DNA from 3 places in the Mycobacteroides abscessus ATCC 19977 genome. Region 1 is predicted to be linked to each of the others. Evidence: predicted binding sites of a transcription regulator. Region 1 holds the regulator's gene; each other region holds the start of a gene.
What was found. Region 1 encodes LexA, which represses DNA repair genes until DNA is damaged. Its sites were predicted from a motif close to CGAACANNTGTTCG; they were not measured.
Positions count from the first base shown of each region.

Region 2: cofD (2-phospho-L-lactate transferase) is a predicted target of LexA. The motif match lies at 8,721-8,734, and genes of this name have one in related genera.
Region 3: MAB_RS25415 (HNH endonuclease signature motif containing protein) is a predicted target of LexA. The motif match lies at 2,286-2,299, and genes of this name have one in related genera.

Region 1 covers NC_010397.1:3,087,113-3,097,563, reverse strand. Annotated here, with positions in the region: gene miaA (tRNA (adenosine(37)-N6)-dimethylallyltransferase MiaA) at 1-659, shown strand, start outside; gene dapF (diaminopimelate epimerase) at 656-1,543, shown strand; gene hflX (GTPase HflX) at 1,590-2,984, shown strand; gene MAB_RS15425 (molybdopterin guanine dinucleotide-containing S/N-oxide reductase) at 2,981-5,275, opposite strand; gene MAB_RS15420 (acyl-CoA dehydrogenase family protein) at 5,416-6,570, shown strand; gene MAB_RS15415 (GNAT family N-acetyltransferase) at 6,577-7,110, shown strand; gene lexA (transcriptional repressor LexA) at 7,107-7,781, opposite strand; gene MAB_RS15405 (LysM peptidoglycan-binding domain-containing protein) at 8,024-8,536, shown strand; gene nrdR (transcriptional regulator NrdR) at 8,667-9,131, shown strand; gene MAB_RS15395 (PhzF family phenazine biosynthesis protein) at 9,156-9,839, opposite strand; gene MAB_RS15390 (alpha/beta fold hydrolase) at 9,924-10,451, opposite strand, start outside.
Region 2 covers NC_010397.1:3,648,386-3,658,836, forward strand. Annotated here, with positions in the region: gene MAB_RS18250 (alkane 1-monooxygenase) at 1-669, opposite strand, end outside; gene MAB_RS18255 (amino acid permease) at 823-2,298, opposite strand; gene MAB_RS18260 (cation diffusion facilitator family transporter) at 2,352-3,275, opposite strand; gene manA (mannose-6-phosphate isomerase, class I) at 3,308-4,525, opposite strand; gene MAB_RS18270 (hypothetical protein) at 4,522-5,589, opposite strand; gene MAB_RS18275 (phosphomannomutase/phosphoglucomutase) at 5,589-6,998, opposite strand; gene MAB_RS18280 (DUF3499 domain-containing protein) at 7,190-7,603, opposite strand; gene MAB_RS18285 (metallopeptidase family protein) at 7,734-8,234, shown strand; gene MAB_RS18290 (WhiB family transcriptional regulator) at 8,263-8,517, opposite strand; gene cofD (2-phospho-L-lactate transferase) at 8,918-9,886, shown strand; gene MAB_RS18300 (coenzyme F420-0:L-glutamate ligase) at 9,883-10,451, shown strand, end outside.
Region 3 covers NC_010397.1:2,645,108-2,655,558, reverse strand. Annotated here, with positions in the region: gene polA (DNA polymerase I) at 1-404, shown strand, start outside; gene MAB_RS13275 (FAD-dependent oxidoreductase) at 414-1,616, opposite strand; gene MAB_RS25415 (HNH endonuclease signature motif containing protein) at 1,652-2,023, opposite strand; gene MAB_RS13270 (MFS transporter) at 2,371-3,459, opposite strand; gene MAB_RS13265 (Gfo/Idh/MocA family protein) at 3,507-4,592, opposite strand; gene MAB_RS13260 (HAD-IIB family hydrolase) at 4,595-5,425, opposite strand; gene MAB_RS13255 (DegT/DnrJ/EryC1/StrS family aminotransferase) at 5,409-6,734, opposite strand; gene fadD1 (fatty-acid--CoA ligase FadD1) at 7,096-8,748, opposite strand; gene MAB_RS13245 (alpha/beta hydrolase) at 8,741-9,655, opposite strand; gene MAB_RS13240 (flavin-containing monooxygenase) at 9,652-10,451, opposite strand, start outside.

The DNA of each region.
Region 1 (10,451 bases):
TGATCGTCGGCGGATCGATGATGTACATCCAAGCGTTACTTGATGATTGGGCGTTTCCCGCGACGGACCCGCAGGTGCGTGCGCGCTGGGAGGAGCGCTTGGCGCAGATCGGGGTCACCGCGCTGCACGCCGAACTCGCCGCGCGTGACCCGGCGGCGGCCGCGATCATCTTGCCCACCGACGGGCGCCGCACAGTGCGCGCGCTTGAGGTGATCGAGCTCACCGGTCAGCCGTTCGCGGCATCGGCGCCCACCATCGGCCCGCCACGGTGGGACACATTGATCGTCGGATTGGATTGGGAGACGGAGAAACTCGATGATCGGATCGCCCGGCGCACGGACCTGATGTTCGAGCAGGGTTTCGTCGGCGAGGTCGAATATCTGTTGAGTACCGGGTTGCGTGACGGTGTGACCGCGTCGCGGGCCATCGGATACGCGCAGGTCATCGCGGCGCTGGACGCCGGGGGTGGTGCAGGGGCGCTGGCGCAGGCGCGCGACCTGACCTTCGTCGGCACCCGCCGCTATGTCCGTCGTCAACGGTCGTGGTTCGGCCGCGATCATCGCGTGGTATGGCTGGCAGGGGAGTCCGTGGAGACCGGTGGCCCTGAAGGGCTGGCGGGCGAAATCGTGTCGCGCTGGCGCCTATCCTCGAATACGTGAAGTTCACCAAGGGGCACGGCACCCAGAACGATTTCGTGGTGCTGCCGGATGTCCACATCAAACGCGACCTGTCGGTGGCCGCCGTCCAGGCGTTGTGCGACCGGCAGCGCGGTCTCGGCGCCGATGGCGTGCTGCGCGTGACCACGGTGGGCGCTGCTCTGGAGGGCGGGGTCCTGGCCGAGAAACCTGCCGGGGTGAGCAGCGAAGACTGGTTCATGGACTACCGCAATGCTGACGGTTCGATCGCCGAGATGTGCGGCAACGGTGTGCGAGTATTCGCGCACTATCTGCGATCGGTAGGACTGGAGCATCGGGACGAGTTTGTGGTGGCCTCGCTGGCCGGGCCCCGGCCGGTGCGCATCAATTCCTGGAGCCAGCTCACCGCCGATGTGACGGTCGACATGGGGCCGGTCAAGGAGTTCGGTGCCGGCGAGGCGATCGTCGGTGGACGCCGGTTTTCCGGCCTGGCCATCGACGTGGGTAATCCACACTTGGCCTGTGTGGATGCCGTACTGACAACCGAGCAGCTGCGCATCCTCGATGTGGGTGCGCCGGTTACCTTCGACGAGCAGTTGTTCCCCGATGGAGTCAATGTCGAGGTGCTGACGGCTCCGTCCGCGGGCCCGGCGAACACGGTGCATATGCGCGTTCACGAGCGTGGTGTCGGCGAGACACGTTCCTGTGGAACGGGAACGGTAGCGGCGGCCTACGCCGCGCTGCGTCACATCGGGCAGCGGACCGGCGAGGTCGTCGTCAACATTCCTGGTGGACAGGTTCGCGTGACGGTCACCGGTGAATCCAGCTTCCTGCGCGGGCCTTCCATGTTGCTGGCCGATGGCGAAATCTCGGATGAATGGTGGGGCGGCATTGGCGCCTGCGGATAATTCGGATGCGTTCGATGAGCCCCGGGTGGGAGCATCGGTAGCCAGTATGCGTACCACCTATGAGACGCCCACCGACGGCGAGCTTGCGCTGGAAGACCGCGCCGCACTCAAACGTGTGGCGGGGCTTTCCACCGAACTCGCCGACGTCACCGAGGTCGAATACCGCCAGCTGCGCCTGGAACGAGTTGTGCTGGTAGGGGTCTGGACCGAGGGTACCTCGCAGGAGGCCGAGGCCAGCATGGCCGAGCTTGCCGCACTGGCCGAAACCGCCGGATCCGAGGTGCTCGAAGGTCTGATCCAGCGGCGCCAAAAGCCCGATCCGGCAACGTATATCGGCTCTGGCAAGGCGATCGAACTGCGCGAGATCGTGCTGGCCACCGGCGCCGACACGGTGATCTGCGACGGGGAGCTAAGCCCGGCCCAGCTGGTGGCCCTGGAAAAGGCGGTCAAGGTCAAGGTCATCGATCGCACCGCCCTGATCCTGGACATCTTCGCCCAGCACGCGACCAGCCGCGAGGGTAAGGCGCAGGTCTCGTTGGCGCAGATGGAGTACATGCTGCCGAGACTGCGCGGCTGGGGTGAATCGATGTCCCGGCAGGCCGGTGGTCGTGCCGGCGGCGCCGGTGGCGGGGTGGGCACCCGTGGCCCCGGTGAAACGAAGATCGAGACCGATCGGCGCCGGATCCGCGAGCGCATGTCCAAGTTGCGCCGCGAGATCCGCGATATGAAGAAGGTTCGTGACACCAAGCGCAGCCGCCGCCTGGAAAGCGATGTCCCATCGGTTGCCATCGTCGGCTACACGAACGCCGGTAAATCCAGTCTGCTGAACGCGATCACCGGGGCAGGGGTGCTCGTTCAGGACGCGTTGTTCGCCACGCTCGAACCCACGACGCGCCGCGGAACATTCGATGACGGCCGCGAATTCGTCATCACGGACACCGTTGGTTTCGTGCGGCACCTGCCGACCCAGCTGGTCGAGGCATTCCGGTCCACGCTGGAAGAGGTTGCCGACGCGGATCTTCTCGTCCATGTGGTCGATGGGTCCGATATGGCACCGCTGGCCCAGATCGAGGCGGTGCGCACGGTGATCGGTGAGGTGGTCGCCGATCATGATGCGTCCGCGGCGCCGGAGCTGTTGGTGATCAACAAGGTCGACGCGGCGGGTGATCTGGCGCTGGCGCAGCTGCGCCGCGCGTTACCCAAGGCGCTATTCGTGTCGGCGCACACGGGCGAGGGGATCGCCACGCTGCGCGAGGCGATCGCCGAGGCGGTGCCCCGCGGTGATGTACCCGTCGATGTGGTGATCCCGTACGAGCGCGGCGATCTGGTGGCCCGAATCCACACCGAGGGGCAGGTGCAGTCCACCGAGCATCTCGCCGATGGCACGCGGGTAGTGGGGCGGGTGCCGCGGGCGCTTGCCGCCGTCCTGACCGCGCTCTAGTCGCGGGCGACGAACCGCGGCGGGGTGTGTGCCCGCACCGGCGGTGGCGTCCCCTCGAACCGTTCGATCTGCACCAGCACGTGCTGCCCGGTGCAGCCCTGCGCCAGCGACGAGGTTCCCGAGTCGTCTGTCAGCACATTCGGATTGCCATGGGCGCAAGCAGAATTCGGGTCGGCGGGCTCGATCGGGTCAAACCATGCCCCGGTCGACAGCTGCACCACCTGGCGTCGTAGGCCCTCATCGAGGACCGCCCCGGCCAGGCAGGCGCCGCGGTCGTTGAACACCCGCACCACGTCGCCGTCGGCGATACCACGGGTGGCGGCGTCCTGCGGATGTATCCGGAGAGGCTCGCGTCCCCGCACCTTCGACCCTTGGCTGGTGCCACCGAAGTCGAGCTGGCTGTGCAGCCTGGTGCGCGGCTGATTGGCGATCAGATGCAACGGAAAACGCTGAGCGCGCTCACCGCCCAGCCATTCGGTGGGTTCGTACCACTGTGGGTGACCACCGCAGTCGGAGTATCCGAAGCCGTCGATGGTCTCGGAAAAGATTTCGATGCGCCCGCTGGGAGTGTGCAACGGGTGCGCAGCGGGGTTCTCACGGAAGTCCGACAGCAGCGTCAGGCCGGCATCGGTCGGCAACTCCAGATAGCCGCGGTCCCAGAATTCGTCGAAGGAGGGCACCGAAAAGTTCAGCGCGCCGGCCCACTCGGTGTAGATGTGGCGCAGCCACTGGGCGGCGGTGCGTCCCTCGCTGAACTGCTCGCCGAATCCGAGTCTGTCGGCGAGTGCCGAGAACGTGGTGTAGTCGTCACGGGAGTTGGCATAGGGCGGTGCGACGGCTTTCATCGCCACCAGCAGTGGGTCGTTGCGGCTACCGGAGAAGTCATCGCGCTCCAGACTGGTGGTGGACGGCACGACGATGTCGGCGTGCTTGGCCATCGCGGTCCACACCGGGTCGTGCACGACGACGGTGTCGACCCGGGACAGCGCGCGGCGCAGTCTGGGCAGATTCTGATGATGATGGAAGGGGTTGCCGCCCGCCCAATAGACGCAGCGGATGTCCGGCAAGGTCAGTGTTTGACCGTTGTAGGCGAGCGTCTGCCCAGGGCGCAGCAGGAGCTCGCTGATGGCCGCCACCGGGATGAACGTCTCGACGGGGTTGGGGCCCTGCGGAAAGGTGGGCAGCGGACAGCTCACCGGGGCCAGCCCGGGCTCGTTCATCGAGCCGTAGCCATGGCCGAAACCGCCTCCCGGAAGCCCGATCTGACCGAGCATCGCGGCCAGGGTGAGTCCCATCCAGGGTGCCTGCTCACCATGGCGCACCCGTTGCAGGGACCAGCTGACCGTCACCAGAGTGCGCCCTGCCGCCATGCGGCGGGCCAAGGTGCGCAGCTCGGCCGCGTCCAGGCCACTGATGGGTGCCGCCCACTCCGGGCTCTTGGGTACGCCGTCGTCGACGCCCAGTAGATAGCGCTCGAACCGCTCGTAGCCGGTGCAGTAGCTGCTCAAGAAGGTCAGATCTGCGAGCTTCTCCACCGCCAGCACATGCGCCAGCGCCAGCATGACCGCCACGTCGGTCCCGGGAATCGGGGCGTGCCATTCGCATTCGCCGTCGATGTCATCGTGTAGCGGACTAAAGGAGACGATGCGTCCACCGCGGTCGCGGAATCTGTTGAGGGCATCGCGCGCCGGGTGCGCGGTGGTGCCGCCATGGTTGACACCCGTGTTCTTCAGCGCGATTCCGCCGAACGCGATCAGCAGATCGGTGTTTTCGACGATCACGTCCCAGGATGTGGATCGCTTGAACAGCCCGTCGTGGGTTCCGATGACGTGCGGCATGATGACGCCGGTCGCGCCGAGGCTATAGGAATGACGCGAAAAGGTATACCCGCCCAGCAGTTTCAGGAACCTGTGCACCTGACTCTGGGCGTGGTGGAAGCGCCCTGCGCTGGCCCAGCCGTATGAGCCCCCGTAGATAGCCTCGTTGCCATGGGTGTCGACGACGCGCCGCAGTTCATCGGCCAGCAGTTCGGTCAGCTCATCCCAGGACACCTCGACGTATTCGTCGGCGCCACGCTTGTCGCTGGGGCCAGGGCCCTCCCGCAGCCAGCCGCTGCGCACCGCCGGCGCGGTCACCCGGGCCTGGTGCCGGATGGAACCAGGAATGTTCTGCAGCAGCGGGGAGGGGTCTAGATCGGTCTCGATCGGAGTGACGCCGATCACTTCGCCGTCCCGGACCTCGGGGGTGAACGCGCCCCAGTGGGTGTGGGAAAGCCGTGCCGAGCCACTCACCTGAACAGCGGAAAACGCGGGCCTGATCACCTGAATGACTCTAGGCTTTCTGTCCGACGAAACCGGGCAGGCGAGTACCGACCGACCAGTGGGTTGGTATACATTCTGCCAAGTACGTAAATCCAAACCGGAAGGTGATCATGGCCGGCGCCGTTAAGTTCAAACGCACCATTTTCGAACCCGAGCACGAACTGTTCCGCGAGTCGTTCAAGACCTTCCTGGATCGGCACGCTGAGCCGTACAAGGAGGAGTGGGAGAAGAACAAGATCGTCGACCGTGCACTGTGGGTCGAGGCCGGCAAACAGGGCTTCCTGGGCACCGACATGCCCGAGGAGTTCGGTGGCGGTGGTCTTATCGATTTCCGCTACAACACGATCATCACCGAAGAGGTGACCAAGGGACGCCACACCGGCGTCGGATTCAGCCTGCATAACGATGTCGCCGGCCCGTACTTCCGGGACCTGGCCAATGACGAGCAGAAGGCCCGCTGGTTCCCCGGCTTCTGTTCCGGCGAGCTGATTTCGGCCATCGCCATGACCGAGCCCGGCACCGGAAGCGATCTGCAGGGCATCAAGACCCGCGCCGTCAAGGACGGCGATCATTACATTCTCAATGGCGCAAAGACCTTCATCACCAACGGCATCAACGCCGACCTGGTGATCGTGGTCGCACAGACCGATCCGGAAAAGGGCGCGCTGGGTTTCTCGCTGATCGTTGTGGAGCGCGGCATGGAGGGCTTCGAACGCGGCCGCAAGCTCGACAAGGTCGGTCTGGATGCTCAGGACACCGCCGAACTGTCCTTCACCGACGTCCGGGTGCCTGCGGCCAACCTGCTGGGTGAAGAGGGTCAGGGCTTCATCTACCTGATGAAGAACCTGCCGCAGGAGCGTATGTCGATCGCCGTCATGGCGGCCGCCGCGATGGAGTCGGTGCTCGAAGAGACCATTGCGTACACGACCGAGCGCAAGGCATTCGGCAAGCCCATCAAGAGCTTCCAGAACAGTCGTTTCCTGCTCGCCGAGCTGGCCACCGACGCAACGGTCATCCGGGTCATGGTCGACGAGTTCATCTCGTTGCTCAACAAAGAAGAGCTGAGTGTCGAGCAGGCCGCGATGGCCAAGTGGTACAGCACCGAGAAGCAGGTCCACCTGATCGACCGCTGCCTGCAGCTGCACGGCGGGTACGGCTTCATGCGCGAGTACCCGGTGGCCCGGGCATACATGGACTCCCGTATCCAGACGATCTACGGCGGCACTACCGAGATCATGAAGGAGATCATCGGGCGTTCGCTCTAGTCGCCCATGCACATTCGTGACGCGACGGCCGCCGATGCGGCCGCGTGTGCGGCAATCTATGCGCCGTATGTGACCGATACGGCCATCTCGTTTGAGGAGGTGCCGCCGTCGGATGCTGTTCTTGCCGAACGCATCCAGACGGCGGCCCACCGACATGCCTGGCTCGTCGCCGAGGATGGCGGGGAAATTCTCGGCTACGCGTATGCGGCGCCGTGGAAGTCGCGCACTGCCTACCAATGGGCCTGTGAGGTCAGTGTCTATGTCGACGGCGCGCGCAGGCAGCGCGGCACCGGACGCCAGTTGTACACAGCGTTACTCGGCCGGCTACGGGAGCTGGGTTATCGCACCGTGCTCGCGGTTGTCGTCACACCCAATGCGGCGAGTGAAAAGCTGCACCGGACAATGGGATTCGAGCAGGTCGCGCTGTACCGGCGGATTGGATACAAGCTGGGCAGCTGGCATGACGTCACGCATTTTCAGCTGTTCTTGACCTCCGCCGGCGATTCCCGCGCGCCGGGGCCGGCGCCCGGGGAGGCCTAGACCTTCCGGATAACGGTGACGACCTTGCCCAGAATGGCGGCGTCGTTGCCGGGAATCGGCTCGAAGAGTGGATTGTGCGGCATCAGCCAGACCTGGCCCGATGTCCGCTTGAACGTCTTGACGGTCGCTTCTCCGTCGATCATCGCGGCCACGATGTCGCCGTTGTCGGCCACGTTCTGCTGGCGGACCACCACCCAGTCGCCGTCGCAGATCGCGGCGTCCACCATCGACTCGCCAACCACCTTGAGCAGGAACAACGAGCCCTCGCCGACAAGCTCGCGGGGGAGTGGGAACACATCTTCGACGGCCTCCTCGGCGAGGATGGGACCGCCGGCGGCAATGCGCCCGAGCACAGGCACGAATGTCGGCTCCGGCAGGTCGCCCGAGCCGATCACGTCGGTGGTCGCCGATGGAGTGCCCGCGTCATCGATTCCCCGAACATCAACGGCGCGTGGACGATTGGGATCACGCCGCAGAAAGCCCTTCTGTTCAAGGGTGCGTAGTTGGTGGGCGACTGACGAGGTGGAGGTGAGCCCGACGGCGTCTCCGATTTCGCGGATGCTCGGGGGATAGCCCCGCTCATTCACCGATGCGCGGATGACCTCCAGGATGGTCCGCTGGCGCTCGGTCAGTGAACCGGTGGCGGGTCCCTTGCTGGGTGTATCGCTCATGGGCCCGAATCTAGCCCTGTCGACGGCATATATCAAACATGTGTTCGATGCGTGTCGCAAATAGGGGGCGCCGGGTCGCCCCGGGAGGGTAACGGGGCAGGTCAGCAGCACTTGTCGGTGTCGGATGCTACAAATCGATCACATGTTCGGACGTCGAACACATGATCGAGTACATTCGAACATAAGAGCGAACGGGTTAACCGATCGACAGGACAGATCGACAGGACAGGAAGGGCATACCGATGAGCACAAACGTTCTCACCCCGCCGCGTAGTTCTCACGCTCGCGAGGGTGCGCCGCGCGAGTACGCCCCGCCGGCACGCGCGTACAGTGCGGAGTACCCATTGACTCAGCGCCGGGCGCTGCCGGTGCGCACCGTCGCCTATCGGCGGCCTGCCGGCCGACCGGTTGCCTACCGCGGTAACGGCATCCGTGTGTCGGGGGTAGCGCATCGCGTACATCGTCGCCGCCCGGTGAGCCTGAAGGCCACCATCGTTGTCGCGGTGGGGGCCGCGGTGGCGACGATGTGGCTGTTGATGCTCGGCCAGGTCAGCGCCGCGGGCATCGGGGGAGCGGGCGTGCCGGACCGCCTTGCGGTTGTGCAGGTCGCTCCCGGAGAGACCCTGGCCGACGTCGCGTCGCGTGTCGCGCCTGAGGCGCCACGCTCGGCGGTGGTGTCCAAGATCCGCGAACTCAATGAACTTGATTCGGCGACAGTGCAAGCCGGTCAGACGCTGGTTTCCCCGGTCGGCTGATCGGCACACGGACGTGACCTTCGGGCGTGCGGGAGCACGGGTATCCTCGACACCGGTCTGGGCGCGCTGCGCGGTGCGTCAGTCATCCCAGCCCAACGACATAGAGTCCAGAACCGGCGAAGGAGCAGTAATGCACTGTCCGTTCTGCCGTCATCCTGACTCGCGCGTTGTCGATTCCCGTGAGGCGGACGAGGGTCAGGCGATACGACGCCGGCGCTCATGCCCCGAGTGCGGCCGCCGTTTCACCACCGTCGAGACCGCCGTGCTGGCCGTCGTGAAGCGCAGCGGGGTCACTGAGCCTTTTAGTCGCGACAAGGTCGTCAAGGGCGTACGGAGGGCCTGTCAGGGTCGTGATGTCGATGATGATGCGCTGAACCTGCTGGCCCAGCAGGTCGAGGATGCCGTCCGGGCGGCTGGATCCCCGGAAATTCCCAGCAATGAGGTGGGCCTGGCCATCCTTGGCCCGCTGCGTGACCTGGATGAGGTCGCGTACCTGCGCTTTGCCTCGGTGTATCGCGGGTTCAGCTCCGCCGAGGACTTCGAACGTGAGATCGCAGCACTGAGGGCCCATCGGGACGCTCCGGCGGAATCCTGACCCGTCGGGCCGATTCCGGGCTGCCTAGTCCAGCGTGAGCGGTTGATCGGCGACCACGCGGCCGCCGATCGTGACCCAGCCCTCCGGGCTCCACTGCGTGAAAATCTGCGACCCTTTGCCCTGATTGATGATCAGGTCACGGCTGAGCAAGTCCGTCAGCCGTGCCGCCACGGACCCGGTCGCCTCGTCTTCATCGACGCCCAGATCAGACGCGAACACCCGGGACCGCACCAGGTTGGCGTCGCGGTTTTGCCAGGCCCATATGCAATGCAGCAGTTCGTCCGGGTAGTCGGCAGGGTCCGCGGCCTCGACATCAGCAGGGGAGTCCGATTCGTGGAAATCGGTTTCCGGTGCCCAGTCGGAACGGGCCCGTATCCATGTCCGATCGTCGTAGCTGACCTGCAGTACTCCCGCGGGAACCTGCAACGTGTTGACCGGTGTTCCGCGTTCACGCAGCCACCAGGCCAGTCCCACCGTGGGATGTCCGGCGAAGGGAAGTTCTGCCGCCGGAGTGAAGATCCGCAGATGCGCGGTGTTGGACCCTTCCGCTGGCAGATCCACGAAAACCGTCTCGCTGAAACCCAACCGGGCGGCGACCTGCTGTCGGTCCGCCGCGCCCACATCGGCACCGTTGACTATCCCCAGGGGATTGCCGAAGTTGCCTGTCTCGTCGGTGAATACGCGCACAACCGCGACATCAACGCTCATTCCTCGACTCTACGTCCCTTGCGCCGCGCGCACTCGGGTACCCGGGAGTTGGCGCAAATCTTTGACAGCGCTTGAGCTCTCGCGCTAAGTGGCGCTGCGTTCGTCGGTGCCCATCGCATCGAGCACCGCCATGCGGGTGCGGGCGGCCCCACTGATGGCGTGTTCGGTGACGCCGGTTCGCAACAATCGGCGCAGTTCGTCCTCGTTGTATTCGCCGGGCTCGGTGGATGCGATGAATTGGCGAACGATGCCGATGAATCGTTCGGGGTCGTCATGGAAGGGGAAATGTCCGGATTTGTCGAAGATCTCCAGTGCGGAGCCGGGCATCGCGGCATGCGCGAGGTGTCCATGGCTGACGGGAATGACCAGGTCGTCGCTACCCCAAATGAGCTGAACAGGAACGGATTCGGTCAAGTAACATCGGTCCAGCATGGTGACCACCTGGCCGCGCCAGTCCACCACCGCGCGCAGCGTGCGGGTGAACGCGGCGGAGGCCCGGGGTTCAGGGAGATCAGCGAGAACGCGCAGCACATCGGGGATATCGCGGGCCATACTCGCCCGGCCGAACGTCGCGCGCGCCACCGCACCGCCCAGTCGGAGCATCGGCATGGC
Region 2 (10,451 bases), 560 kb from region 1:
GGACCTCAGGGCGCCCCACACGCTGCGCGGCCAAAAGCCCCAGAAGGTCTCACCGAATCGCGAGCTGGCGGGGTCTTCCGGAGTGGCGACGCGCACGTGATGGCCGCGGTTGTGCTCGATGTAAAAGTGACCATAGAACGTCTGTGCCAGCGTGATTTTCGAGAGCCAGCGCTCCAGCTCTTCCTTCTTGTGGCCCATCTCGTGCGCGGTGTTGATACCCACCCCGCCCAGCACGCCGATCGACGCCGCGATCCCCAGCTTGGAAATCCAGCTGATGCCGTGGTCGAAGCCGATCCAGCTCAGGTCGGTGGCGGTGAAGTAATAGGCACCCAGGAAGAAGCTCGCGTACTGGAACGGAATGAAGATGTAGGTGCAATAGCGGTAGTACTTGTCGTTCTCCAGCGCCTCCATCACCTCATCGGGTGCGTTCTCACCGTCAGCCCCGAAATTCAGGTCCAGCAGCGGCAGGATCACGTAGACCAACAGCGGGCCGATCCAGAAGAGGACCGGCGAGAACTGCTGCCAGCCGAGCTGGTTCATCGCGTAGACCAAAGCCGTCGCGATGAAGATCGCCGTGGGCGGGATCATGCCGTACAGCCACATGTAGCGCTTGCGGTCGCGCCACTGCGCGGCGGGCTGCGCCGGACCGGTTTCCAGGTTTGACGTCATCGTCACTTCTCCTCGTCGATATCTGCGTGAGGTACGTCACCGAACAGATTTGACGATAAGGCATGTTTCGTCGCGTGTCTAGACAAATCAGTATGATTTGTAAAGTGCCTGGTGGCGCGCGTCACCCCCGCAGGTCCTGCGGGGAAAACCGGGTTACTGCTCGACGTCGACGCGCAGCCCAAGCACCGAGTGCTTGCGGCTGTAGGCGAAGTACACGATCACGCCGATGACCATCCAGCTCAAGGCGAACAACCAGGTCCGCACCGCGAGATTGAGCATCAACCACCCGCACGCCACGATCGCCACAATCGGTAGCCACGGCACGCCGGGCGTACGGAAGCTGCGGGGCAGGTCGGGCCGGGAGCGCCGCAGCACGATGACGCCGGCCGACACCAGCACAAACGCGAACAACGTGCCGACGTTGACAATCTCCTCCAGCCCCTCGATCGGGGTGAGAGAAGCGGCTACCGCAACAAGAAAGCCAACGATCAGCGTGATCCGTATCGGTGTGCCGTGCGAGCCGGTTCGCGCCAGCTCACGCGGCAGCAGCCCGTCGCGGCACATCGCGAAAATAACGCGGATCTGCCCGAGCATCAGCACCATGACCACGGTGGTCAGCCCCGCCAATGCACCGACCGCGATCACCTTGGCGGCCCAGTCGACACCGTTGAGGTGGAATGCCGTGGACAGATTCGGATGGGAGTCAGCGACCCGCAGATCGCTGTACTTGACCATGCCCGAGAGCACCACAGTCACCGCGACGTACAGGACGGTCACGATGACCAACGAAGCGATGATGCCGCGCGGCACATCCTTCTGCGGGTTCCGCGTCTCCTCCGCGGTCGTGGCGACGACATCGAAACCGATGAACGCGAAGAAAACGATCGACGCACCCGCGAGCACACCGAACCAGCCGTACTGACTTCCCGAGCCGCCCGCGACGAAAGAGAACAGGGACTGGTCTAGTCCCTGCCTACTGGAACTGCCCGCCTCCGCCGGAGGGATGAACGGTGTGTAGTTGGCCGTCTTGATGAAGAACGCACCGACAATGATGACCAGCAGCACCACCAGCACCTTGATGGTGGTGATGACAAGGGATACCCGCGAGGACAGCTTGGTACCGACCGCGAGCAGCACGGTCAGCACCGACACAATGAGCAATGCACCCCAGTCGATCTTGACCGCTCCGAGATGTACTGCGCCACTGGATAACCCAAATACCGTACTCAGATAACTGGACCAGCCCTTGGCGACGGTGGCCGCACCGACCGAGAACTCCAGAATCAGATCCCAGCCCAGGATCCAGGCGGCGAACTCGCCGAACGTCGCATAGGAAAAGGTGTAGGCACTCCCGGCAACCGGGATGGTGGAGGCGAATTCCGCGTAGCACATCGCCGCCAGCCCGCATCCGATCGCAGCCATGATGAAGGAGAGTGAGATCGCCGGCCCGGTGACGTTGGCCGCCGTCGACGCCGTGACGGTGAAGATACCCGCCCCGATAACCACCGAGACCCCGAAAACGGTGAGATCCCACCACGTTAGGTCCCTACGAAGCTTGGTCTCCGGCTCGTCGGTATCCGCAATCGACTGTTCGACAGACTTGGTTCGCCACAATCCGCTACCTGGCATTACGGCAGTCTCGCACAACCCCCATGCTCACGACGGTTGATCACACCGGCTAGCTAAGAATTTGCCGCCGAACGATCCAGATCGGGTTCCAGATAGATCACCTGTGCTATCGGCACGGCCGCGCGCACTCGCCGTTCGGCGGCATCGATCGTGGCGGCAACCCGCGGCAGCTCGGCGGAGGGCGTGATGGCGATCTTGGCCGCGACCAACAGCTCTTCCGGACCCAGATACTGGGTACGGCAATGGATTACCCGCTCGACGTCGTCCGTACCAGCCAGCGCGTCCAGGATTGCCTGCTCCTGTATCGCGGTCGCCCCCTCCCCGATCAACAGGCTCTTCATCTCGACCATAAGCACGATGGCGATGATGCCCAGCAGCACACCGATGGCCACGGTGCCGATCCCGTCCCATACCGGATCACCGGTGACGATGGTCATGCCGACACCGAACAACGCGAAGGCCAGCCCCAACAACGCACCGGTGTCTTCCAGCAGCACGACGGGCAACTCCGGATTGCGCGAGTTCCGGATGAACTGCCACCAGCTGGCGCCACCCTTCAGCGGCTTGGATTCCACGAACGCGGTGCGGAAGCTGTAACCCTCAAGCGCTATCGCCACCCCCAAAATGGCGATCGCGACGATGGGTGACTGGAGATGTTCGGGTGCATGGATCTTGTGATAGCCCTCGTAGAGGGCGAAGACCGAGCCCAGAGTGAACAACACCAGCGCGACCACAAAGGAGTAGAAGAATCGGCTACGCCCATACCCGAACGGGTGCAGGCGATCTGCTTCCTTACTCGCGGCCCGCTGTCCGTACAACAGCAGACCCTGGTTGGACGTGTCCGCGATCGAATGCACGGACTCGGCCAGCATCGATGAACTTCCGGTGATCGCGAAGCCGATGAACTTGGCCACGGCGATACCGGCATTGGCCGCCAGCGCCGCGATAATCGCCCTCTTACTGCCACCTGCCGACATCGACTCTCCTTCTGTTCCCGCCCCTGCGGCCGTTACGCGTCCGCGTCGACTGTTGCCATGAACACCCGGGCATCGGACCGCCCGGTCAGTGTGACACTGCCCCCGTCGGCCGGCACCCACACCGACTGACCCGCACGCACCTTCAGGCCGGCCCCCGAACCGTCCAGAGTCACATCGCCCTGGGTGCACAGCAGTATCCGCGGGCCCTTGATACCCACCTGGGTGGGCTCGCCGGCCGCCAAGTCGAAACGCGAAAGCGCGAACTCCCTGGCAGGAGTGCGGTAGCGGGTCTGGGCACCATCGGTAACCGTCTCGACATGTAGGTGCGCCTCGGAAGCGGGCGAAAAGTCCAGCACCCGAAGCAGTTCCGGAACATCTACGTGCTTGGGCGTCAGGCCGCCGCGCAGGACGTTATCGGAGTTGGCCATGATCTCCACCGCCAAGCCGCGCAGATACGCGTGCAGGTTCCCGGCAGGCAGGTAGATCCCCTCCCCCGGTTCCAGCGTCAGCCGATTCAACAGCAGCGAGGCCAGCACGCCCGCGTCTGCGGGATAGCGCTCACCCAACTCCAGGAGCGTGCGGGCCTCGCCGACGAAGCGCACGTCATCGGAGGACAGATAACGCACCGCCCCGTCGAGCACCGCGGGCACCAACACATCCAGACTCGGCTGGGGAAGGGTGATCCAGGTGGTGAACAGGGCCCGTAGACCATCGGCATCGGATTGACCGGCCAGCAGGTTCACATACGGTGTCAGCGCTTCGACGTCGAGCGCACGGAACAGGTCCACCGTATCGCCCGGATCACGGAAACCCGCCAGCGCCTCGAAACGGTCTAAGGCCACCACAAGTTCCGGTTTGTGGTTGCGATCGCGGTAGTTACGTACCGGAGAGTTGAGCGGCACACCCGCCGCCTCTTCGCGCGCGAACCCGTCCGCGGCCTGCTGGGCGCTTGGGTGCGCCTGCAAGGAAAGTGGCTCGTCGGCGGCTAGCACCTTGAGCAGGAAGGGTAACTGGTCACCAAACTCCGCCACGGACGCCGCACCCAGCTGGCCGGTCGGATCGGCGGCCACCACCTCAAGCAACGACTCTGCGCCGCCACCGGTTTCCAGATATGCGGGGTCCGCGGGATGCGCCCCCAGCCACAGCTCGGCCTCCGGATGCGGTGTGGGCGTGGGGCGTCCGGTGAACTCGGCGATGGCCGTCCGCGAACCCCAGGCGTACGTCCTTATCGCCCCCCTGAGCAGATTCACAGCCCGGATCTCCCCCCACCAAGCCGGGCGTACACCGAGGCCATTTCGAGCCGTGTCGAAAGCATCATCAACTGTGCCAGCTCCGAAGGCCTGGCCGCTACCGGGCCGAGGTCTGTGGTGCTCACCAGCTCTGCGTCATCGAGGCCCTCGATCCGCGCCGCGACCGATTGATAGTCGCTGTCGGTGGCCAACGCCAGGATACGTGGCGGAGCCTCGGCACGAGGGCCGTCGATGAACTCGTCGTGGAACAGCGAACTCTCGCCAGAGCTCTTGCTCGCCAACGCATCCCGCATCGCTGCCAGCGCCTGCGCAAGCCCGCACGCGGTCGCGGTGCGTTGGGTCAGTCGTAACAGCGTAGCCGCCGCGTGGCCGGCAAGCGTCAGCGTGGCCGACCGATCACCGCACAGCACCGTGGGACCACTGGTCAAGCGCGCCGCAATTGCCTTGGCGGCATTGGTGAAAACCTCGCGCCCCACCGTGTTCCGGGACACCTCGCCGTCCACCTCGTCGGCGATCGTCATCACATCGGGTGCCACGGACTTGTCCAGGACGCCAAGCACGGCGGCGCCGACGGCAAGGTGGTGAGCGAGGCTGAAGGTGTCCGGTACACGTAGCCGAGGCGCCAGCGAAATGGCTCGCCCGGCACCAGAATCGGCCAGGGGGCCCTCGTCGGGTGCGGCAATCACCACCCGCGCTCCGCGCCGGGTGCCTAGCGTTACCGCAGCACTGAGCGCCGGATCACCGGCGTCGTCACCGGCGATCACCATGACGTCAAGCGGGCCAACCCACACCGGCGCCCGGGTGGCAGTCACGAAAGGGAGGCTCACCGTATCGGACAGCGCCCCGGCCAGAATCGCTCCCGCCGTGGCAGCGGTGCCCCGCCCCGAGACCCACACGACGGCACGCGAACGATCCTCGGAACGCAACGGCTCCAGGGCACCCTCGGCGATTGCGGTTCCGACCGCGCGTACCTGTGATCCAGCCATGGACGCCGCCTGCAACGATCCATCGAGGTCCGCCGCCAAGAGCGCCTCGGCGTCGTCCAGATCGATGGTGGCGTTCATCAGGTGGCAGCCTCTGTCCGATCAACCAAATCCGAGATGCGCGCGACCACGGCGGCCACATCTTCATCGGTGCGAGCCTCGACATTGAGTCGCAGTAAGGGCTCGGTGTTGGATGTGCGCAGGTTAAACCAGGTTCCCGCACCGATATCGACGGTCACTCCATCGAGGTGATCGATCGAAACTATTTGTGTGCCAAACGACTTGAGCACCTCATCAATGCAGGCCCCGGCGTTCGACACGCGGAAGTTGATCTCACCGGACGCCGCGTAGCGCTCGTAATCGGACATGAGATCCGATAGCGGCCGCTCTTGTTCACTGAGCGCCGCCAGCACATGCAGAGCCGCCAGCATGCCGGAATCGGCACCCCAGAAGTCACGGAAGTAATAGTGCGCGGAGTGCTCGCCGCCGAAGATCGCGCCCGTCTCGGCCATCAATGCCTTGATGAACGAGTGACCGACGCGAGACCGTACCGGCGTCCCGCCGTGTTCGACCACGAGCTCGGGGACGGCACGCGAGGTGATCAGATTATGGATGATGGTGCCGCCGATTTCCCGCTCCAGCTCCCGGCGAGCTACCAAAGCGGTTACCGCCGAAGGCGATACCGCCCGACCACGCTCGTCGACCACAAAGCACCGGTCCGCGTCGCCGTCAAAGGCCAGACCGATATCGGCGCTCTCCGCGGCGACGAACGCCTGCAGATCACGTAGATTTTCGGCATCGAGCGGGTTGGCCTCGTGGTTGGGAAAATTACCGTCCAACTCGAAGTACAAGGGAGCCAGCGTGATCGAGGGAATCGCACCCAACACCGCAGGAGTCGTGTGCCCGGCCATACCATTTCCGGCATCCACCGCCACCCGTAGCGGGCGCGCTCCGCTCAACTGCACCAGCGACCGCAGGAAGTCGCCATACTCTGCCAGCACGTCACGCTCGGTGACCGTGCCCACGGGACCGTCGTAGCCAGGTACGCCGTCAATCAACTCGCCACTGATAACGGACAGACCGGTGTCCTTGCCCACAGGTTTGGCACCGGCGCGGCACAGCTTGATTCCGTTGTATGCGGCCGGATTGTGGCTTGCGGTGAACATCGCGCCCGGGCAGTCCAACAATCCAGAAGCGAAGTACAGCTGATCGGTGGATGCCAATCCGATCTGCACCACGTCGACGCCCTGGGCGGTCACACCGTCGGTGAACGCCTGCGCCAAGGACGGCGAGGAATCCCGCATATCGCGCCCCACCACAACCCGCGGCGCCCTCGATGAATCGGCGGAGTCGTCCCGTTCGGCCTTGATCAACCGCGCGAACGACGATCCCACGTCGAAGACAAAAGATTCATCGATCTGCTCGCCCAGGAGGCCACGGACGTCGTACGCCTTGATGACAGCGTGGACAGCGTCGGCGGACCGGGCCATGACGAGAGCACTCCTATTGATCTGTTGAAAATCTGACGTTAGGTCTCGCTGGCCAGCCTAGTGGTCGGCGAGGGTCCAACGTGAACGTCCGGCGAGAGGGTACAGAATGTAATCAGACTGCGCCGAAAGTACCTAATCAGAGCCGTTGGACATCCGCGCCGATTCGAGCGAGCCGCACTCGGGAAAGATTCTCACTCGGACGGATCGGGCAGAACTCTCAGATGCCCACGGCGGCGGCCCACCGGAGCCGGGTGCACAGGACGCGGGGCCACGTTGGGTGCGGGGGCGCTGACATCGAGCGCCGGCTCGCTGAATCCCGCAGCAGCCACCCGGACACCGCCGGTGGTTTCGCGTACCGCGTCCGCCAGCGCAACCAGGTCGTCATCCTCCGGATTCGACGGCAACGGACCGTTGTAGCGGACCAGTTCCCATCCGCGGGGCGCGGTGATCCGGCTCGCGTGCTGCGCGCACAGATCCCACGAATGCGGCTCGCTGGATGTGGCCAGCGGCCCGACCACGGCCGTCGAATCCGCGTAGACGAAGGTCAACGTCGCCACGGCGGAATTCGGGCACCCGGGTCGACAGCAGCGACGGGGGGCTCTCACAAACGTTGAGGCTAGCGTGCGCAAACACGTTCCGACCCGCAGACACGCGCTGTGCGCCCACCGAGACCGTCCGGTGACCGGCTCGTTGTGATTCGTCAATCACAAGAGTCACACCGTTACCATCTCTGCTATGTCACGTGACGGACGGCGCGGCGGCTCGGCCGGAGGGCCCGGCTCGCAGGGCTCTCGGCGAGGGCGCGATTTCCGCGGCCCCCTACTGCCGCCCACCGTGCCCGGCTGGCGTTCACGCGCCGAGCGCTTCGATATGGCGGTGCTGGAGGCGTACGAACCGATCGAGCGGGCCTGGCAGTCACGCCTCGAAGGACTCGATGTCGCGGTCGATGAAATACCGCGCATTCAGCCCAAGGATCCGGATTCGGTCCAGTGGCCGCCGGAGGTGATCGCGGACGGACCGATACCGTTGGCCAGGCTAATCCCTGCCGGCGTAGACACCCGGGGCAACACCACCCGGGCGCGGATTGTGTTATTCCGCAAGCCGATCGAATTGCGCGCGAAGAAATCTGGGGATTTGTCGGATCTACTGCACGATCTTTTGGTCGCGCAGGTTGCCACCCACCTGGGGGTGGAGCCGTCGGTGATCGACCCGACCATCACCGACGAGGGCGACTAGCTCCGCCCTGCCGAACACGGGAATCAGATCAGATGATGCCCCGCTTCAGGCGGCGGCGCTCACGCTCGGACAGCCCGCCCCAAATGCCGAACCGTTCGTCGTTGGCCAGCGCATACTCAAGGCACTCGTCCTTGACTTCGCAACCCTGGCAGATTCGCTTGGCTTCACGAGTCGATCCGCCCTTTTCGGGGAAGAACGCCTCGGGATCGGTCTGTGCGCACAGCGCCTTTTCTTGCCACTGATCGTCAGCGACGGCAGCAAGCGCGTCAAAATCGTTCTGCACCAACGTCAGATGCGGACGTGCGGGCGACAAGCCCGCCGCACCCGTGCCAACGCCGGAACTCAGCTCGTCGTGTACGCCGAATTCATTGCGCCCGAACAGCATCGTCCCGCCTCCTCACTGTTCCTCTTGCATCCCAATACAGCTCGTATTGCCCGGTTTCGTGCCCACATCATTCGTTTCCGGCCATTCCATTCGAATCCATTCGAACACCTGATCGAATCCCGGTCTGCGCCTGCGACTTACAAAACCCAGGCCGAGGAATGACACTGGTGTGATTACACACGTGTTCGCTGCCGGGGTCAAGCGAAGGACGAAAATTCATACCATCTACGACCGACAAAACCGGCGTGGCGCCCTCGTGGCGTGTCGCGTCATTGCCGGCGCACTAGTCTCGGTCAACGTGAAAGTCACCGTTCTCGTCGGTGGCGTCGGCGGAGCGCGCTTCCTCCTCGGCGTCCAGCGCTTGCTCGGATCGGATCCCAGCAAGCATCAGATAAACGCCGTTGTGAACATTGGCGACGACGCCTGGATGCACGGTGTCAGGATCTGCCCTGACCTGGACACCTGCATGTACACCCTGGGCGGCGCGGTCGATCCGGAGCGCGGTTGGGGGCACCGCGGCGAGACCTGGAATGCCATGGAGGAGCTGGCCGCCTACGGCGCCCAACCCGACTGGTTTTCGCTCGGCGACAGGGACCTGGCCACTCACCTGATACGCAGCCAAATGCTGCGAGCCGGTTACCCGCTATCGGCGGTCACCGAAGCGTTATGCAACCGATGGCAGCCCGGAGTCCGGCTGTTACCCGCCAGTGACGACCGCTGCGAGACCCACGTGGTGATCACCGACCCCACCGACGGGGAGCAGCGCGCCATCCACTTCCAGCAGTGGTGGGTGCAGCACCGCGCACAGGTTCCCACGCACAGCTTCGCGTTCATCGGCGCCGACGAAGCAAAGTCCGGCCCCGGAGTTGCCGAGGCCATCGGCGAGGCCGATGTGGTCTTGCTGGCGCCGTCCAACCCGGTCGTGAGCATCGGGGCCATCCTGGCGGTCGGCGGAGTTCGCGGGGCACTCCGCACGACCTCCGCTCCGGTCATCGGGTACTCACCGATCGTGTCCGGCAAGCCACTGCGCGGAATGGCCGACGAATGTTTGCGCGTGATCGGTGTCGAGGTCAGCTCACAGGGTGTGGGAGAACACTTCGGCGCCCGGTCGCAGACCGGCATCCTCGACGGCTGGCTGGTCGACGAGGGTGACGCCGCTCACATTGCGGGAGTTCAGGTACGGTCGGTTCCGCTACTCATGACCGACCCCGACGCGACGGCGGCAATGGTACGTGCGGGACTTGACCTGGCCGGAGTTACCTTATGACCCCACCTGCGGATTCTCCTGCACCGGAACATGGTTCGGCAGCTCCGGTTCAAATCCTACCCGTAACCGGCCTGCCCGAATTCCGCCCGGGCGACGACGTGGCCGCGGCCATCGCAGGCGCGGCGCCATGGCTGCGTGACGGTGATGTGATCGTCATCACCAGCAAGATAATCTCCAAGGCCGAGGGACGGATCGTCGCCGCGCCCACTGATCCCGAAGCCCGGGACACACTGCGGCGCAAGTTAATCGACTCCGAATCGATCCGCGTGTTGGCCCGCAAGGGTAAGACACTGATCACCGAGAACACCATCGGCATCGTGCAGGCCGCCGCGGGAATCGACGCGTCAAACGTCGACACCGCCGAACTGGTTCTGCTTCCCACCGACCCGGACGCCAGCGCGGCGGCAGTGCGGCTGGCGCTGTCACAACGCTTGGGCGTCAAGGTTGCGGTGGTGATCACCGACACCATGGGACGAGCCTGGCGCAACGGCCAAACTGATGCCGCCATCGGCTCCGCCGGCATACCAGTCCTCTACGGTTATGCGGGCGCAAAAGACAAACACGG
Region 3 (10,451 bases), 440 kb from region 1:
GCGGGGTGCGCGACTATCTGCGTGCAGTTGTCGATCAGGCCCGCAAGGATGGATACACCTCGACCGTGCTGGGGCGCCGTCGATACCTGCCCGATTTGGACAGTGGCGATCGCCTCCGCCGCGAGGCCGCAGAACGCGCGGCTCTGAACGCTCCAATCCAGGGGAGCGCCGCCGACATCATCAAGGTTGCGATGATCACCACGGATAAGGCATTGAGGGACAAGGGCTTACGGTCACGAATGCTCCTGCAGGTGCACGATGAGCTCCTCTTCGAGGTTGCCGAGGGCGAACGCGAGAGCCTCGAGGCATTGGTACGCAAGACCATGGGCTCGGCGTATCCACTCGATGTGCCGCTCGAGGTTTCCGTGGGGTACGGCCGCAGCTGGGATGCCGCCGCACACTGATATTGCGCGCTAGTGCACGTCGGGCGTGTGTACCCGCTCGGGACGCAGCCCCCTGCCGACGGCGATCGGCGGTATGAATTTGAGCGGCCACCGCCCCACGAAAAACGGCAGCTTGATAGGGGACAGGTCCCCGCTGAGGACGGGCTCGATCGCGTTGTTCTGAAGGAACACCTGAAAGGCTTGGACCACCTTGGTGGGCAGTTCGCGTCGCCGCTGTACTGCCTCGAGGTGATGGTCGCTCAGGCTCCCGGTGCGCAGTGGTTCCACCAGGATATTGGCGGCAGCCACCGCATCGGCGACGGCCAGGTTGATCCCGACACCGCCGGCCGGTGACATGGCGTGCGCAGCATCGCCGATACACAGCAGGCCGGGCCGCCACCATGTTTTGAGCCTGTCGACCCGGACATCCAAATGGCTGGTGTCATCCCAGGTATGCAGGTCGTCGACGTGCTCACGTAGCTGGGGGCGCGCCGTCACCAGTCGTTTTTTGAACGCGTCCAGTGAACCCCGCTGTGCGCCCGTGCCCTTGGGTAGCAGGTGAGCCACCTGCCAGTAGTCGCCGCGGTGGATCATTGCCAGCAGCATGCCCCGGCGCAGGACAGCGAAGCTCTCGTTCGGGTCTCCGGGCCGGCGGTTCAACCGGAACCACAGCACATCCATCGGTGAGCTTTCGCTGGCGGTCTGCAGACCGGAGGCGGCACGCACTGCCGAGTTGCGCCCGTCGGCGGCGATCACCACGTCTGCCCGCACTTCCCGAGCCGACGATCGTACGCCGGTCACCTGGTGACCTTCGAGGACAAGGTCGGTGACCTCCGCGTTGCGAATCAGGGTGAATTCCGGGTACCGCTCAGCTTTTTCGGCGAGGAAGTCAAGAAAATCCCATTGCGGTATGAAGGCGATATACGGCTGTTTGTAGCCCAGCCATTTCAGGGCGCGGAAGTCGCCGAAGGTGCGCAACTGTCCGTCGCCGTCGAACGCGATGTGATCGACTTTCTGATGGGGGAGCGTGAGGAATTCATCGATGAGCCCGATGTCATCCATGATCCGCATCGTGGTGGGATGCACAGTGTCCCCGCGGAAGTCACGCAAGAAATCACCGTGCTTTTCCAGGACCACAACGTTGATCCCGGCCCTGGCCAGCAATAGGGCGTGCATCAGTCCCGCAGGACCGCCGCCGGCGACACACACTTGAGTTCGTAGCACTTGCGCCATATCTGGACGCTACGCCGGATACGCTCCCGCGGAGGCTAAAAGGGAGGTGGGTTGGCTTCCGCGTACGCCAACCGAGCATCTTCGCACTGTAATCGTGTGCGCCGGTTACAATTTCGCTCGGTTCGTCGCCGTTGTTTGCGATCTTGAGCTCGGGTACGAGAGCGAGTGAGGTTGGCGAAGAGTAGCGCGCAGGCCGGAGCGGTAAATGTGTCCGTGGGCGCCTTCCAGACGATGATGCCGTCGGGTTCTTGAACTTCGCGCCATCCACAGCAGGTCTTCAACAGATGATGCTTACGGCACAGCGCTTTCAGATTATCGGCACTCGTATGCCCACCGATTGCGTACGGGATGCTGTGATCGAGGTCGGCGCTTTCGGCGGGCTGCGAGCAGCCGGGGAAGCGTCTCATCACGACACCGAACGAAGCGGTCCAGGGCACGGGACGGGCGGTAACCCTCGGTATCCGTCGGTCCATCGAGTGCGCGGATCCTGGTGCCGGGTTGTGCGGCGATCCGACGGGCCTGAGCGGCGTTGGTGACTCCGAATCCGGATAGCTGCGCCGGCTCGGGACTTTCGGGGTCCTCCAGGGTGTCGTGGTAGCCGTGCGGCCTGGGCCTCGGTCCGTTGGGAGGACACGATCACATCGATCAGCTCACCATCCCCCAGTATGCCAAACATATATTCGAATAAAGTGGTACGGGCGTAGCAGTGCATCGTCTTTCGTAACAACTTGTGTCACACGCGGCAGGCACAGCGTCACCCCTTGGGGAGGCGGGTTGGTGCGATGATGAGAGCTACGAGAAGCGTAGCAACACTTGCGAATAGCAGCACAACGCCATGCGATCCGAACCTGTCGAGCGTGAACCCGACGGGGACGGCCATCGCTGCGCCGCCAAGGCTTGCGCAGGCCACAAAATAGCTCGTCATGATCGGGATGGGAATGCCGCCGTTCCGGGTAGCCAGCGTCAGTGCCACCGGGAACATGGCTGAGGCAAACACCCCGGCCGCCACCACCCACGGCAAGGCCGCGAGCAGCCCATCGCCAAACTGGGCGAGGCCAACCAGCACACCAGTAAGGCCAACAGCCAGGCCGGCCAATGCCTTTCGCCCGACGACGGCATGCACCACCGTCACGGTGATGAGACGGCCAGATGTGATGCCGAACCAAAAACCGCTCACCGCAAGGACGCTGGCGCCGACCTCACCGTCTGAGCCGACAATTCGCGGCAGGAAATTCGCGAAGTTGGTCTCAAACCCGGCGTACACCATGGCAAAGGCCAGCAGTAGGCACGCGGCCGCGGTTGGTACACGACGCGATGTCGGGCCGGGCCGCCTCTCGCCAACCGGGCGTACCAAGGACACCTTGTGGATGTAAGACCAGGTCACACTGAGCAGGGCCATGGCGATAGCAGCTGCCGCCACCGGGGCCCGCCACGAGATCGCCGGTGATAGCAGAAAGACCAGCACGGGAAACAACAAGGCAGCGAACCCGAAGCACGCTTCCAGCACCGTCAGAGCCCTGGGCCCTCGGGTAGGTTCAAGTGCCAGAGCGCCGATCTGTGTCTCCAGCGATCCGGCCGCTGCGCCGAGGAGGACGCTGGCAGCCAAAAGAATTGGCGGACTCAGTCCCCACAGCGGCGCCGACAACGCAACCGCGAAGAGTGCCAGCGCGATGGCGATGTGTCGACCCACCCCGATACGGGCACTGAGTCGGGGCGCCGAGAGCACACCGAGCAAGAATCCGGTGAACTGCGCGGCGACTAGGGCCGCCAGCGTATGACCGGCCGAGTCGGCAGGCAGGGCGTAGGGGGAAACCGTGCCCCAGAACACATGTGCGGTGCCCACTCCCGCGTAGGCACCGCACGATGCGAGGTGAACGTGGTCACGTCGCGTCACAATTCCGCAGGAGTCGGTAACGTGTGCTCGACCGGCAGGCGCTCTGGCTGCGGCTTACTTCCACGCAGCAGCGACTCCAAGACCTCTTGCGCGGCCAAACCATCATCGAATGTCGCGAGGGCCTGTCGGTTGGCTCCACCGCCTACCGCCACAAGACGGCTCCAGTGATCGATTTCGGAGCGGAAGGAATCCGACCAGCCGTGCACCTCGTTGTCCGGATCGGACAGCAAGGTACGCGCCAAGTCAACGGTTTCGGTGTCGGCACCGCGGGAAACTAGATAACGCCCCGGATCGGCCGTGTGGTACCGGAACACCGCGTTGGTGCCAACGATCCGGATGGAGAATCCGCAGTCAGCCGCCGGCGCGGCTTTGGAGGCCACGAGCGTGAAAATGCTTCCGGTGCTGAGGCGTCCGTAGATCTCCGCATGGTCATCGACCTCGACCGCCTCGTCGCTCTTGTTGGTCACATGAGTGGTGATCCGGGCTTGGCATTCGTCGACGAGAATTCTGCCGCCGGAGATGTAGGTCAGCAGGTCAAGCAGGTGCACGCCGAGATCACCCAGCGCGCCGCTGGTGCCGTTGGAACGTCCGCTATCGCGCCATGTGTGGTTCTTGCGCCGGTATGCGGAGTCCTTCCGAAACCCAAGTTCCACGGCGCAGATCGTGCCGAAGTCGCCGTGCTGCAGTCGGCGGCGCAGCTCAGTGACCACGGGCAGATGGCGGTAGTTGAATCCCACGAGTGCGGGGGAGGCGATCTCACCGGCGGCCGCCACCATTTCCTTGGCCTCGACGCGAGAGAGTGCGAGTGGCTTCTCGCACAGCACCGATCGACCGGCGCGCAGTGCCGATAGTGAATGGTCGCGGTGCGTAAAGTTGGGAGAGGCGACTACGACGGCATCGGCCAGTTCCAGCAGCGCATCGACATCGGTGACCGGGGTACCGCCGTAGGCGTCGGTGAAGGACTCGGCGGCCCGGGCATCGATATCCAATACACCCACCAGTTCGGCAGATTTGAGGGTGTTCAGCGCGCGAGCGTGGGCACGGGCGACACCGCCGGCCCCGATAATTCCGACTTTCAACATGGCTACTGCTCCTTCGTAAGAATATTGGCGATGGTGTCGACGATTCCGCCTGCGTGCGGCCGGGCGGTGACGTGTGGATGGGCCTGGCGCGCCTCGGCAGTGGCGTTGGATACGAGCCAGGCGTGCCCGGCACAGGCGAGCATGCCGAGATCGTTACCACTATCACCGAAAGCCAATGTGCGGCTTGCCGGTACTTGCCAGGTCTCCTGCAAGAAGCGTGCGATTTCGTGCTTGCCCGCACCCAATGGCAGGAAGTCGACATCGAGGTATCCCTCGGGGTCACCGGCCGCGGGATTGCAGTGGTTGACGTTGATCGCGAGGGAGTGCGCAGCCGTCGCCTGCCGCAACGACCAGACCCGGCTGTCGTCATCGAGGTTTTCCGTCACCGCGCGCAGATAGAAATTGCGTTTGTAGGTGCCCGCCCCATGAGTCGATTGCGGCGCGAGGATCAACTCGGGCAGCGACGTCAGTACACTGTCTACCCGGGCCGAAAACTCCTCGGGCGCCGGGAATCTCGCATGCCAGAGTAGATCGGGAACGAGTGCGCCGGAGGCATCTGCCACCAGTAGGTCCGTCCCCAAGTTGCCACCGATGAACGCCGGCTGTAGCGACGTGGCCAGATCGCCGAGTACCGCGATCACTGTCGACGGGGCGCTCCCGGTGATGAACCCGAATCGGAGCCCCCGGGAGGCGGATAGGCTGTTGACCAGCGCTGCCAAGTCAGCGAGGTCGCGTCGCGAGCGGACCGCAGGGTCATGAGCAAAGAATGTCTCATCGAAATCGCACAGCACCAGCCAGTCTGTCGCCGTGCGAATATCAACCAAGGACGTCATGTAGGACACCAATCACTCGGTCTTGTTCGGCAAGCGTGAGCGTGGGATAGAGCGGGAGCTGGAACATTCGTGCATGTGCAGCCTCGGTGCGGGGTAGCCGCACTCCCTCGAATAGGTCTGCCACCAAGGGCACTCGGTGCCGGTGGGTGAGCACCGGGTAGTAGAGATCAGTTGCGACGCCTGCGGCTCGCAGCGACTCGGTGACCTTGTCTCGGTCATGCTTCGTCACTTCGACGGTGAACAGATGCCAGACGTGGTCGGTATCCCAATGGGGCAGGCGAAGAAGCCCGCTCTCCGCCAGGTCGGCCAGACCGTCGACGTATCGCCGGGCAAGAATGCTGCGGGCGAGGTTGTTCTCGCCGAGCCAATCGAGTCGGGCGCGCAGAACCGCTGCCTGCAGATTGTCCAAGCGTGAATTCAGACCGTATCCGGCTGCCTTGACATTCTTTTGGCCGGCGGCGAAGCCGTGATAGAGCAGTTCGGTGACTCGGCGTGCAAGGCCGGGTAAGCGGGTTGCCACCGCGCCCGCTTTCCCCACCGCGCCGAGATTCTTATAGGGATTGAAGCTGAGAATCGCCGCGTCGCTGTGGTGGCCCAGCCCATCTAAGCCGATTCCCTGGCATCCGTCCTCCACTACCGGGATTCCGTGACGCGAAGTAACCTCCGTCAGAGCATGGATATCGGCGAACGCACCGTAGAGGTGCACGGGAAGTACCGCGACCGTGCGACTCGTGATGGCCGCCTCCACTTCGGTGGGGTCCAGTAGGTGGTCGTCTGCCCGGGTATCCACCAGGACGGGCCGAGCACCGGTCAGGAAGACCGCGTTCTCGGTAGCGGCAAAACTGTTGGCGGGCAAGATGACTTCGGTTCCCGGCCCCGCACCCAGCGCCAACAGAACCGCGGTCATCGCATCGGTGCCGCTGGAGGCCCCGATTACGTGATCGATGCCCAGGTAGGTCGCAATTTCGTCTTCGAATGCGTCGACATGGGGGCCGGAGGTGAACTTGCCGGATGGCAACACGCTGTCGATGGCAGCACGTATCGCAGGCAGTTCGGCGGCGTTGACCAGCCTCGCCAGCGGAAGGAAATCAACCGTGTCGGGCGCGCTTCCCGGGATCAACACGTCGGTCACATCGCGCAGACCCGGATGGGTGGCCAGGTCTCGTAGCGTCGTATATGCGCGACCAGCAGGGATCTCCTCGGGATGCACCGCGGTACCGGAGAGTATCGCCCGCGCGAACTCCCGGGTTTTCGAGGACGGCGCCGGTCCCGTGCGCACCGACGCATTGGCGGATTCGGCAATAGACATATGACACTCCCGGAAAGAAGGCAGGTTAATCAACTGTGATGGCGACTTGTCGCCGCTCCGCCGGGCGTCATGCGACGGCGGGCACAAAAAGCAACGTGTCATTTAATTGGGCCGTCGTCAATAGATATGACACCCGCTTTCACGCAGCCATCACGCATGCTTAACTTCTAATTAATCTGATCAGCGTGTGCTTAATGTGGCTTCACAGTAAATTCCCAGATATTCGGAACGTCGATCACTGTCATCTGCACATTCGATAAATTCGGCTTTATTTACGTTTTATGCGGAAAATAACAGCGTTGAACTGGGTAAACAGTCCAGAAATCATCGTGGTTCAATGACCTCAAGGAATAGTCAAGAATCACCTTGTTGGCTCGCTTGGCGGGGCCGCGGCACCTATGCTGCGGAGCCTTGGCGCGATGAGATGCGGCGAATGGCCCACTGGATCGAAATCGATATATTCCGCACCGCGTTCCGCGCGATACCACAATGTCTCGTCCGCAATATCGAGACCTTCGGAAATCAGTACACGTTTCAGTATTTTGTTGGTCGCGGTAGTGGGGAGATTTTCACTCAACCGGATATACCGTGGCCATCCGATACGCGGCAGGTCTTGCTGGGCGGAAAGAAACTCGGCCAGGCCCAGGTACGTCAGCGGGGCACGCAACACCAACGCGGCCATCACGGCGTCGCCACCATGTTCATCACGAACCGCGTACACCGCTGCTTGGCTGATCGCGGGGTGGCGTTGGAGAACCCGCTCGATCGGTGCCGCGGCAAGATTCTCACCGTTGATCCGCATCCAGTCCGGCGTGCGCCCCGCCAAGTAGATCCAGCCATCGGCATCGCGGTAGGCAAGGTCGCCGGACCAATACATGCCGTGCCGCATGCGTTCGCCGGTGGCGTCGTCGTCGTTGTAGTACCCCGAAAAGAACCCAGCGCCCTGGGTATTCACCAACTCGCCGACCGCATCAGCGGGGTTGGCCAGTATGCCGTGCGCGTCGAAGCGCGCCACCGCGCATTCGCGCAACGTGTCCGGGTTGTAGACCGCTATGCCGGGGAAACCCTTGCCGATGGATCCCGTCGGCGTTCCCTCCTCCCGGGTTATGATCACCGCGTTCTCGGTCGAACCGAATCCGTCGTACACCGTGACATCGAATCGCCTTGCGAATTCGGCGATATCAGATTCGGAAGCTTCGTTTCCGAATGCCACCCGCAGTGGATTGGCGGCGTCGTCCGCGTGTTCTGCGGTCGCCAGCACGTAGGCCAGCGGCTTGCCCACATAGTTCATGTACGTGGCGCCGACCTCGCGGATGTCGGCCAGAAATCGCGACGCGGAGAATTTCGCAGGAGCCAATGCGGCTCCTGCGGCGACGGCGACGGCCCATCCCGCCAGCACGGCATTCGAATGGAACAGCGGCATCGATACGTAACAGACGTCGGCGGCAGACAGCGAGAAGCGCTCCACCAGTGATTCGGCGGCAACGAGCACCGTCGCGTGTGTCACCAAAACGGCTTTCGGGTCGCCGCTGGTTCCTGACGTGAAGATCATCATGAAGGGGTCAAGGGGGGCGGCAGTCCGGTAGGGATGCAGTTCGCCGGGCGTCTTCATCCGTTCGATCCACTCGGCACTGTCGACGTCGATCACCGTCACATCTGGCAGGTCCACCGCGTCGAGGAGCGGTCGATGTTCGGCGTCCACCAGCAGTACCTGCACATCGGACTTCCGGATGTCACGTAGCAGACCTTCGCCACGGCGCGTGTTGTTGATGGCGCACAAGATGTATCCGCCCTGCGCCGCTGCCGCCATCGCCGTTGTCATCGCGGGCGTATTCCCAAGGAGGGTTCCCACGTGCAATGGCCTTGTGGGGTCGGCAATCCCGATCAGCGCCGCGGCGTGGCGCGCGGCCGCGGCCAGATGAGCGCGCCATGTCCAGGTTTGTCCCCGGTAGATGAGTCCAATGCTGTCGTCGGTGGCACGGGCCAGCACCAGTTGCTGGATCGTCTCAGCCATGAAGTGCTTCGGTGTGCGATACTGCTTCGATGCTCAGATGCCTTGACAGGAAACTTATTTGGTGGCCAATGACGAGCTCGTGACACTCCTGGCCGTGGTACACGCCGAAGTGATCGCAGGGGTAGTGGCGCACCTCGGCGCGCGCCTTGAAAGCGGCCTTGGCTGCCGCATGAGGAGGTGCCGCACGGTCGAAGTCGGCGATCTGGACCAGGATGGGACAGCCGATCCGAGAAGCGCACCTGGTGGGCCGATACGAGACGAGCTGCGTGCCCACCGTCGCATCGATCTCGTTGCGCCATGCGGGGCCGGCTATCGCCAGATGCGCCTCGTAATATCCGTCGGAGGTCAACGCCGCAAGTTCACCAGCGCGTCCGACGATGGGGATCGTGCGTTGCTGACGGCCAAGCCGACTGCGAAGTCCGGTCACCGCAGAACGCAGCAGGGTGCCCGCGCTGTGTTCAGTCATCGCCGAACGGGCCGCCGCTATGCCGTCGACCAGTGGTGTGAGTGCGATGACCGCGGCCACGTCGTTGCGCGCACCGGCAACCGCCATGACGTGACCTCCGGCCAGGGACACGCCCCATAGGACGATCCGCGTGGGATCCACACCAGGCAGCCGTCTGGCCATATTCACTGCCGCGTGGTAGTCACCGATTTGGTGGGTAAACGACACGTGCTGCCGGGGAAAGCCGTCGGATGCACCGAAGCCGCGGTAGTCGAACGCGAGTGCGTGCATGCCGGCCTCCGCCAGGCGCACGGCGAACGGCTCCAGTCCCGAGTCCTTGGTCCCGCCCACGCCGTGGGCCATGACCACTATCGGCGCCGTATCCTCGACGGTCTGCGCCCGATACAGCCATGCTTCACAGTCGATTCCATGGCTATTGAATCGAATACTCTGCCGGTTCATGCCACACCCCCTGCCCGCGCGAGACCCCGGGGCAGCTCTTTGGTCCTCATGTCGTGTTCATAGAGGAAGTAGTCCAACTGCTGGGTATGCCGGGGGCGATCCAACATATGCCCGGTGTATTTGCGATGCTCCGCCTCGATGACCGCACGCATCTCATCGACAGGAGGCAGCCGGTACTTGCCCGCAGCGTAGGCGCCCACCAACCGGGCCTGGCACTCAACGAACGGAAATAGCGATGGGACCGCCTGTGCCAGGCCCACAAAGATCAGATCGTCGAGGCCTGGTTTGAACATCCGCTTGTACAAGTCAATGCGATTGTCCGGCGCGCTGAGGAACTCCGGGTCGAAGAACGGGAACGTGATGTTGTACCCGGTGGCAAAGATGATGACGTCGACGTCCGTGGACGTGCCGTCCTCGAAGTGCACCGTGTGGCCGTCGAAGCGGCTGATGTCGGGCTTGGGAACGATATCGCCCGATCCCAGGCGCAAGGGGAGCTCGACGGACTGGGTGAAATGCGCCTCTCCGAACTTGTGGTTCGGCATCGGGAGTCCCAACTGGTCGGGACGGCCCGACATGAGCGGTTGCATCATCTGAAAAAGCTTGCGCTGCCAGGACATCGGGAGGTGTGGGCTGGTGCGAAAGTACTTGTCCGCAGGTTGGCCGGCTACGTACTTCGGAACGATCCACGCACCGGATCGGGTGGACAGGGTCACGGTATTGCCGGTGGCCCGCGAGGACAGCTCGACGGCGATGTCCGCCGCACTGTTGCCGAGTCCAACAACCAGGATTCTTTTGT